Regions from separate parts of the Streptomyces sp. NPDC058880 genome, predicted to be linked through region 1. Evidence: riboswitches for the same ligand, from Rfam matches in the RefSeq annotation. Region 1 holds a riboswitch; the other holds the start of a gene.
What was found. A riboswitch is a leader RNA that binds a small molecule or an ion and turns the genes downstream of it on or off. The one in region 1 is predicted to bind thiamine pyrophosphate.
Positions count from the first base shown of each region.

Region 2: another riboswitch for thiamine pyrophosphate. It lies ahead of thiC (phosphomethylpyrimidine synthase ThiC); the one in region 1 lies ahead of ACFW2G_RS20455 (thiamine ABC transporter substrate binding subunit).

Region 1 covers NZ_JBHYMC010000035.1:61,912-66,653, reverse strand. Annotated here, with positions in the region: gene rlmN (23S rRNA (adenine(2503)-C(2))-methyltransferase RlmN) at 47-1,162, shown strand; TPP riboswitch at 1,221-1,330, shown strand; gene ACFW2G_RS20455 (thiamine ABC transporter substrate binding subunit) at 1,415-2,515, shown strand; gene ACFW2G_RS20450 (ABC transporter permease) at 2,632-4,248, shown strand; gene ACFW2G_RS20445 (ABC transporter ATP-binding protein) at 4,248-4,742, shown strand, end outside.
Region 2 covers NZ_JBHYMC010000005.1:87,032-91,773, forward strand. Annotated here, with positions in the region: gene thiC (phosphomethylpyrimidine synthase ThiC) at 64-1,851, opposite strand; TPP riboswitch at 1,846-1,990, opposite strand; gene ACFW2G_RS04985 (YibE/F family protein) at 2,064-3,443, shown strand; gene ACFW2G_RS04990 (SsgA family sporulation/cell division regulator) at 3,555-4,013, opposite strand; gene ACFW2G_RS04995 (helix-turn-helix domain-containing protein) at 4,111-4,742, opposite strand, start outside.

The DNA.
Region 1 (4,742 bases):
TGCACGCGCGGGGTGACCCCCACCCCGTCGTACTGAGGAGTACCGCATGGCCCCCCGTCCCGCTCCGGGTGAGCTCACCTTCGTCGCTCCCCGCGGGGCCAAGAAGCCGCCCCGGCACCTCGCCGACATGACCCCGGCCGAGCGCCGCGAAGCGGTCGCCGCCATCGGCGAGAAGCCCTTCCGGGCCAAGCAGCTCTCCCAGCACTACTTCGCCCGCTACGCGCACGACCCCGCCGAGTGGACGGACATCCCCGCCGGCTCCCGGACCAAGCTCCAGCAGGAGCTCCTCCCGGACCTGATGAGCGTCATCCGGCACATCAGCTGCGACGACGACACCACCCGCAAGACCCTGTGGAAGCTGCACGACGGCACACTCGTCGAGTCCGTGCTGATGCGCTATCCCGACCGGGTCACCATGTGCATCTCCTCGCAGGCCGGCTGCGGCATGAACTGTCCCTTCTGTGCCACCGGCCAGGCTGGTCTGGACCGCAACCTCTCCACCGCCGAGATCGTGCACCAGATCGTCGACGGCATGCGCGCCCTGCGCGACGGCGAGGTGCCCGGCGGCCCCGCCCGGCTGTCGAACATCGTCTTCATGGGCATGGGCGAGCCCCTGGCCAACTACAACCGCGTCGTCGGCGCCATCCGCCGGCTCACGGACCCGGAGCCCGACGGCCTCGGTCTGTCCCAGCGCGGCATCACGGTCTCCACGGTCGGCCTGGTCCCGGCCATGCTGCGGTTCGCCGACGAGGGCTTCAAGTGCCGCCTCGCGGTCTCGCTGCACGCGCCGGACGACGAGCTGCGCGACACCCTGGTCCCGGTGAACACCCGCTGGAAGGTCCGCGAGGTCCTCGACGCGGCCTGGGAGTACGCCGAGAAGTCCAGCCGCCGGATCTCGATCGAGTACGCCCTGATCCGCGACATCAACGACCAGGCCTGGCGCGGTGACCTCCTGGGACGGCTGCTCAAGGGCAAGCGCGTGCACGTCAACCTGATCCCGCTGAACCCGACCCCCGGATCCAAGTGGACCGCCTCGCGGCCCGAGGACGAGAAGGCTTTCGTGGAGGCCATCGCCCGCCACGGCGTGCCCGTGACCGTACGGGACACCCGGGGCCAGGAGATCGACGGCGCGTGCGGCCAGCTGGCCGCTTCGGAGCGCTGACGTCCGCTTCTGACCGGTCCCATTCGGCCACGAGGTACCCTGTGGCCGAACCAATTGCATATTCCGACAGGGGAGCGCCACAGCGCTGAGAGTGCGGTATCCGTCATCCGCAGACCCTCTGAACCTCGCCCCGGTCATTCGGGGTAGGAAGTTCGGTCACCACTCAAGCTGTTGCGCCCTGCCCGGCGTCCGCTCCCACAGAGCGCCGGGCAGGGCCGCGTCTTCTCCTGGTCATCCCAGGAGGAATCACCAGTGAGCACCACCAGGAAGATCGCGGGCGCTGCGCTCGCGGCCGCGCTGGGCGTCACCACGCTCAGCGCCTGCGGCGGCGGCGACGCCAAGGACAAGGCCGCGGGCACCAGCGACGCCCCGAAGTCCAAGACCGTCACGCTCGTCTCCCACGACTCCTTCAACGTGACCGAGTCGGTCCTCAAGGAGTTCGAGCAGCAGAGCGGTTACACCGTCAAGGTGCTGAAGTCCGGTGACGCCGGCGCCGCCCTGAACCAGGAGATCCTCACCAAGGGCTCCCCCCGCGGCGACGTCTTCTTCGGCGTCGACAACACCCTGCTCTCGCGTGCCCTCGACAACGGCATCTTCACCCCGTACGAGGCCAAGGGCCTGGCCGACGTGAAGCCCGAGTACGTGCTCGACAGCGAGCACCGGGTCACCCCGGTCGACACCGGCGACATCTGCGTCAACTACGACAAGGCCTACTTCGCCGACAAGAAGATCGCCCCGCCGCAGACGCTCGACGACCTGACCAAGCCCGAGTACAAGAACCTGCTGGTGGTCGAAAACGCCGCGACGTCCTCTCCCGGCCTCGGATTCATGCTCGCCTCCGTCGGCAAGTACGGCGAGGAGGGCTGGCAGGACTACTGGAGCAAGCTGAAGGCCAACGGCGTCGAGGTCGTCGACGGCTGGGAGCAGGCCTACAACGAGCGCTTCTCCGGATCCGCGGGCGGTAAGAAGGCCAAGGGCGACCGCCCCCTGGTCGTCTCCTACGCCTCCAGCCCGCCGGTCGAGGTGCTGTACGGCGAGCCGCAGCCGGCCGAGGCCCCCACAGGCGTCGCCACCGGCACCTGCTTCCGCCAGACCGAGTTCGCGGGCCTGCTCAAGGGCGCGAAGAACGAGGAGGGTGGCAAGGCCCTCGTGGACTTCCTGATCAGCAAGAAGTTCCAGGAGGACATGCCGCTCCAGATGTTCGTGAACCCCGTGACCAAGGACGCCGCGCTGCCGGAGCTGTTCACCAAGCACGGCGTGGTGGTCGACAAGCCGGAGAACGTGGCACCGGAGACCATCGCCAAGAACCGTGAGCAGTGGGTCAAGGCATGGACCGCACTGGTCGTGAAGTAGCCGCCACGAAGGAGCCGGGAGCGGCGTCGGCCGACGACGCCGCCCCGGTCCCCGGACCGGGGCGGGCACCCGGGCGGGGCGGGAGCGGGCGGGCCACCGCCGTCCGCCTCGCCCTGATGGCCGCCCCCCTCGCCTTCTTCGGGCTGTTCTTCGCCTACCCCGTCGCGGCGATCGTCGGCCGCGGCCTCAAGACCGACACCGGATGGCAGTTCGGCCGGATCGGCGAGGTCCTGTCCCGGCCCGACATCGCCGGCGTGCTCTGGTTCACCACCTGGCAGGCGTTCGCCTCCACCGCGCTCACCTTGCTGATCGCGCTCCCCGGCGCGTACGCCTTCGCACGCCTTGAGTTCCCCGGCAAACAGCTGCTGCGGGCGGTGGTGACCGTGCCGTTCGTGCTCCCGACCGTGGTCGTGGGCACCGCCTTCCTCGCTCTGCTCGGGCGCGGCGGCATGCTGGAGGAGCTGGCGGGCGTCCGGCTCGACACCACCGTCTGGGCGATCCTGCTCGCCCACGTCTTCTTCAACTACGCCGTCGTCGTCCGTACCGTCGGCGGCCTGTGGGCCCAGCTCGATCCGCGCCAGGAGGAGGCCGCCCGGGTGCTGGGCGCCGGCCGGTTCGCCGCCTGGCGGCGGGTGACGCTGCCCGCGCTCGCCCCGGCCGTGGCCGCGGCCTCCCTGATGGTGTTCCTCTTCACCTTCAGCTCCTTCGGCGTCGTGCTGATCCTGGGCGGACCCGCCTACTCCACCCTGGAGGTGGAGGTCTACCGGCAGACCGCGCAGCTGCTGGACCTGCCGACGGCGGCCGTGCTGACGATGGTGCAGTTCGCCGCCATCGGCGCGATCCTCGCCCTGCACGCCTGGACGGTGCGTCGGCGCGAGACCGCACTGCGCCTGGTCGACCCGGGCCGTACCGCGCACCGGCCGCACGGTGGGGCGCAGCACACCCTCCTGGGCGGGGTCCTGCTCACCATCGGGCTGCTGATCGTGGCGCCGCTGGCCGTGCTCGTCGAGCGGTCCTTCGACACCCCCGGTGGCTACGGCCTCGGCTTCTACCGGGCCCTGCAGGACGCCGGCGCCGGCGGCGGCACCTTCCTGGTACCGCCGCTGGAGGCGATCTGGAACTCCCTGCAGTACGCGCTCGCCGCCACCGCGGTCGCCCTGGTCGTCGGGGGACTCGCGGCCGCGGTCCTGACCAGGCGCGGCGGCCGCTTCGTACGCGGCTTCGACGCGATGCTGATGCTCCCGCTGGGGGTGTCCGCCGTGACGGTCGGCTTCGGCTTCCTGATCACCCTGGACGAGCCGCCGCTGGATCTGCGGACCTCGTGGATCCTGGTGCCGCTGGCCCAGGCCCTGGTCGGCGTGCCCTTCGTCGTACGGACCATGCTGCCGGTACTGCGCGCGGTGGACGGACGGCTGCGGGAGGCCGCCGCCGTGCTGGGCGCGTCACCGCTGCGCGCCTGGCGGGAGGTGGACCTGCCGCTGGTGCGGCGGGCGCTGCTGATCGCGGCCGGGTTCGCCTTCGCCGTGTCGCTGGGCGAGTTCGGCGCGACCGTCTTCATCGCGCGGCCGGACCGGCCGACGCTGCCGGTGGCCGTGGCGCGGCTGCTGGGACGGGCCGGCGAACTGAACTACGGGCAGGCGATGGCCCTGAGCACCATCCTGATGCTGGTGTGCGCGGTCTCCCTGCTGGCGCTGGAGCGGCTGCGTCCCGACAAGACCTCCGGAGAGTTCTGATGACCCTGCTTCAGCTGGAAGGGGTGTCGGTCCGCTTCGGCGAGCGCGCGGTCGTCGACTCCGTGGACCTGACGGTGGACGAGCACGAGACCGTGTGCGTGCTGGGTCCGAGCGGCAGCGGGAAGTCCACACTGCTGCGGGTGGTGGCCGGGCTCCAGCAGGTGTCCGGGGGACGCGTGCTGCTGGACGGCGCCGACCAGGCCGCCGTACCCGTGCACCGGCGCGGCGTGGGCCTGATGTTCCAGGACCACCAGCTCTTCCCGCACCGCGATGTCGGCGCGAACGTCTCCTTCGGCCTGCGGATGCGCGGCGGCGGCCGTGCCGGGGGCCGCCGGACGTACCCCGACCGGGTCGCCGAACTGCTCGAACTGGTGGGGCTCCCCGGGGCACAGGGCCGCGCCGTGGCCTCCTTGTCCGGGGGAGAGCAGCAGCGGGTGGCGCTGGCCCGGGCCCTGGCGCCCTCGCCGCGGCTGTTGATGCTCGACGAACCGCTC
Region 2 (4,742 bases), on a different contig from region 1:
CGGACCCGCGACTCCCCCCATGGGTCGCGGGTCCGCGCCGCATCCGGTACCTGACGGCCGGTCTCAGTCGGCCAGCGGGAGGTAGACGCGGTTGCCCGAGGCCGCGAACTCGGCGGACTTCTCCGCCATGCCGGCCTGGATCTCCTCCGCCTTCAGGTCCCCGCCGTGCTCGCGGCGGATGTCCTGCGAGATCTTCATCGAGCAGAACTTCGGACCGCACATGGAGCAGAAGTGCGCGGTCTTGGCCGGTTCGGCGGGAAGGGTCTCGTCGTGGAACTCACGCGCCGTGTCCGGGTCCAGGGCCAGGTTGAACTGGTCCTCCCAGCGGAACTCGAACCGCGCGTCGGACAGGGCGTCGTCCCACTCCTGGGCACCCGGGTGTCCCTTGGCGAGGTCGGCGGCGTGCGCCGAGATCTTGTACGTGATCACGCCGGTCTTGACGTCGTCCCGGTTGGGCAGGCCCAGGTGCTCCTTGGGCGTGACGTAGCAGAGCATCGCCGTACCCCACCAGGCGATCATCGCGGCGCCGATGCCCGAGGTGATGTGGTCGTACGCGGGCGCCACGTCCGTGGTGAGCGGGCCGAGCGTGTAGAAGGGCGCCTCCTCGCAGATCTCCTGCTGGAGGTCGATGTTCTCCTTGATCTTGTGCATCGGGACATGGCCCGGACCCTCGATCATCGTCTGCACGTTGTGGCGCTTGGCGATGGTGTTGAGCTCGCCCAGCGTCTTGAGCTCCGCGAACTGCGCCGCGTCGTTGGCGTCCGCGATGGACCCCGGGCGCAGGCCGTCACCCAGCGAGTACGTGACGTCGTACGTCGCCAGGATCTCGCAGAGCTCCTCGAAGTTCGTGTAGAGGAAGTTCTCCTTGTGGTGCGCGAGGCACCATGCGGCCATGATCGAGCCGCCGCGCGAGACGATGCCGGTCTTGCGGCGGGCGGTCAGCGGCACGTACGGGAGCAGCACGCCGGCGTGGACCGTCATGTAGTCGACGCCCTGCTCGGCCTGCTCGATGACCGTGTCCTTATAGATCTCCCAGGTCAGCTCCTCGGCACGGCCGTCGACCTTCTCGAGTGCCTGGTAGAGCGGCACGGTGCCGATCGGCACGGGGGAGTTGCGCAGGACCCACTCGCGGGTGGTGTGGATGTTGCGGCCCGTCGAGAGGTCCATGACCGTGTCGGCGCCCCAGCGGGTCGCCCAGGTCATCTTCTCCACCTCCTCCTCGATCGAGGAGGTGACGGCGGAGTTGCCGATGTTGGCGTTGACCTTCACCAGGAACTTCTTGCCGATGATCATCGGCTCGATCTCCGGGTGGTTCACGTTCGCGGGGAGCACCGCGCGACCTGCCGCGATCTCCTCACGGACGACCTCGGCGGAGACGTTCTCGCGGATCGCGACGTACTCCATCTCCGGGGTGACCTCGCCCCGGCGGGCGTACGCGAGCTGCGTGACGGCGGCCCCGTCGCGGCCCCGGCGGGGCTGGCGGGGGCGGCCCGGGAAGACCGCGTCGAGGTTCTTGAGGCCGCCGCGCGGCGAGGTGTGCTTGATGCCGTCGTCTTCGGGGCGGACCGGGCGTCCGGCGTACTCCTCGGTGTCGCCGCGGCCGATGATCCAGTTCTCGCGCAGCGGCGCGAGGCCCCGTCGCACATCGGTCTCGATCTGCGGGTCGGTGTACGGACCGGACGTGTCGTAGAGCGTCACGTCCTTGCCGTTGGTGAGGTGGACCTGGCGGACCGGCACCCGGATGTCGGGGCGGGAGCCCGCCACGTAGCCCTTGTGCCAGCCCGGCTTGCGCTCGGTCGAGCCGTCGGCGTCCTGGCTGACGGCAGGCGTGCGTGCGTCCTGAATGGTCATGAGACCTGATCTCCCTACGCCGGCATTACCCGGTAACAGGTTCGGCGGTCGACGCAGCCTCTTCCCCTACGCATCCGTGCCCGCGTACGGTGATCAGCGCCCTCTCAGCCCGGTGCTCCGAGCTCCCGCGTTGTGCAAAGTAGCCCCCACGCTAGCGTCATCCATGGCGTGCTGAACAGTGGGCCCCCCTCATCTCTTGCGATGATCTGCTGGTGACGTCCTCGCCGCAGCCCCCCACCGAGCCCACCGAGACCGGCAGCCACTCCGGCCACGCGCACGCCGGACACGGGCACTCCTCCGGCCATTCCCACAGCCACGGTCACGGACCGGCCGCCCCCGTCTCGAAGCACCTGCGCAAGGTCATCGCGGCGGTGCTGATCCCCTTTGCCGTCGCCGTGTTCGCCGGTCTGGCGGTCCTCTGGCCGGGCGGCGCCCCGGACCACGAGCGGACCGGGGTGGGCTTCGACCGGCAGACCCAGCAGGCCAAGGTCGTCTCACTGGAACGCGTCGACTGCGCGTCCGTGAACGCCGGGCAGGTGCCGCCGACCGGCGAGGTGTCGACCCCGACGGGGCGCGAGGCCCGGGCCGCGCAGACCGGAGAGTGCAAGAAGGCCACCGTCGAGGTCGGGAGCGGCCCGGACCGGGGACGCACCTTCGTGGAGATCGTCCAGCCGGGCGCACCACGGCAGCTCGCGGATGGCCAGGAGGTGGTGGTCGCGTACGCCCCCGACGCGCCGCGCGACCTCCAGTACTCGGTGATCGACGTGAACCGCAAGCTTCCGCTGGCGGCACTGGCCGGCATCTTCGCGCTCTCGGTCGTCCTCGTCGGCCGGATGCGCGGGCTCTTCGCGCTGATCGCACTCGTCGTCAGCTTCGGCGTGCTGACGCTCTTCATCCTCCCCGCCATCCTCCAGGGATCGAACCCGCTGGTGGTCGCGGTGGTCGGGGCGAGCGCCATCATGCTGATCGCGCTCTACATGTGCCACGGCCTGACCGCACGCACCTCCGTGGCGGTCCTGGGGACGCTCGTGTCGTTGCTGCTGATCGGCCTGCTGGGTTCGGTGTTCATCGACTGGGCGTTCCTCAGCGGGAACACCGACGACAACACCGGTCTGATCCACGGTCTGTACCCGGACATCGACATGAGCGGTCTGCTGCTCGCCGGGATCATCATCGGATCGCTGGGCGTCCTCGACGACGTGACGGTCACCCAGACCTCGGCGGTCTGGGAACTGCACCAGGCCGACCCGTCGATGGGCCCCCGGGCCCTGTATCGGGCCGCCATCCGGATCGGCCGCGACCACATCGCGTCGGTGGTCAACACCCTGGTACTGGCCTACGCGGGCGCCGCGCTCCCCTTGCTCCTGCTGTTCTCGATCGCCAACAGCAGCATGGGAGCGGTGGCGAACAGCGAACTGGTCGCGGTGGAGATCGTACGGACCCTCGTCGGCTCGATCGGTCTCGTGGCCTCGGTGCCCGTGACGACGGCACTCGCGGCGCTGGTCGTGTCAGCCGACCGGCCGGAATCCCCGGACGCCGCACCGGGCTCGGGGCCGGCACGCGGCGGCCGGGGCCGGCGGCGCAAGCGCTGAACGGTGGTTCGGCCCGAGGGATGAGCGGGCCGGGACCGCGCTTCGGCCCGAAGGGTGAGCGGGCAAGGACCACTCATCGGCGCGCGGGAGCGAGCGGACCCGGACTGCGGTTCAGCCCGCGTTCTGCTCGTTCTGCTCGTTCTGCCGCGACTCGGCCAGGATTCTGCCGAGTGCCTCGTCCAGGTGTTCCTCGAAGTCGCCCGTGTTCCGTTCCTGTCCGAGCGGCACGAGCCGGTCGGTGCGGTCGAGGAACGCGACGAGCGGTGCCGCGCTGGCCCGGAACAGGGCACGGTCGCCGCCGACCTGAAGCCGGATGTGGACGTCGGACAGCTCCTCGGGGCAGGTGGGGGCGATATGCACATCGCCGTCACCACACGGCTTGTTGATGCCGTCGAGGAGCAGCTCCCGGCCGAACGCCCAGGTCACGGGCGCGTCTCCGGGAAGGTGGAAGGTCAGGCGGACTGCGTAGGGATCACGGGCGTCGTACCGGAGTTCCACCGGGATCCGGAACGAGAGCTCCTCGGAAACGAGGAAACTCATCATGACCTCTGCCTGTACCGACTCGCGCATTGCCTACCCCGCTGTAGTGGAAGTGGCCAGGAATGACCCCCCAGGACCCTCTTGACAAGAGTGGTGGAAGCGCGAGCAGATCACAAGGAGTGAGTTTTCAGATACTGATAGAGAACGAGAGGGTGCTCAACAGCGCGCCTACTTCACTCCGTAGTCGATCGACTACATACAGCAATCGATCTTCCTGGTGCAGGGGCAAGGAAATGGCCATCGTCGCGGCCGTATCGCCGGCCGTGATGGGGATCGCGGCACAGACTGTGCCCAGGGCATATTCTTGACGCTCGATTACAGGCTGCATTCGCCCGAGGGCCCCGATCCGGTTCTCCAAGGCATGCAGATCGCGCACGGTATAAGGAGTGATGGCCTCTACCGGATGGCGGTCGTAATAGTCCCTGCGCGCACTCTCGTCGAGCTGGCCGAGCAGGCACTGCCCGATGGCGTGCGCGAATCCGGTGGCGCGGAAGTCGGCCCACTCCTCGCACGCCGGACGGCCCGGGGTGTCCGAGACCCCCACCACCTCGATTTCACCCTCGCGGTAGACCGCGAAGTAGACGGGCGCCCCCACCGCGTCGCGGAAGTGAGCGAGCGAGTCGAGGATCATGGTGCGACGTTTCTGCTGGAGTCCGCCGCCGGCCAGTCGCCCTGCCGCCGCGCCCAGTACGAAGACTCCGCTCTCCCTGCGCAGATAGCCCTCGTGCGTCAGAGTGCGCAGCAGGTGGTAGGCGGTGG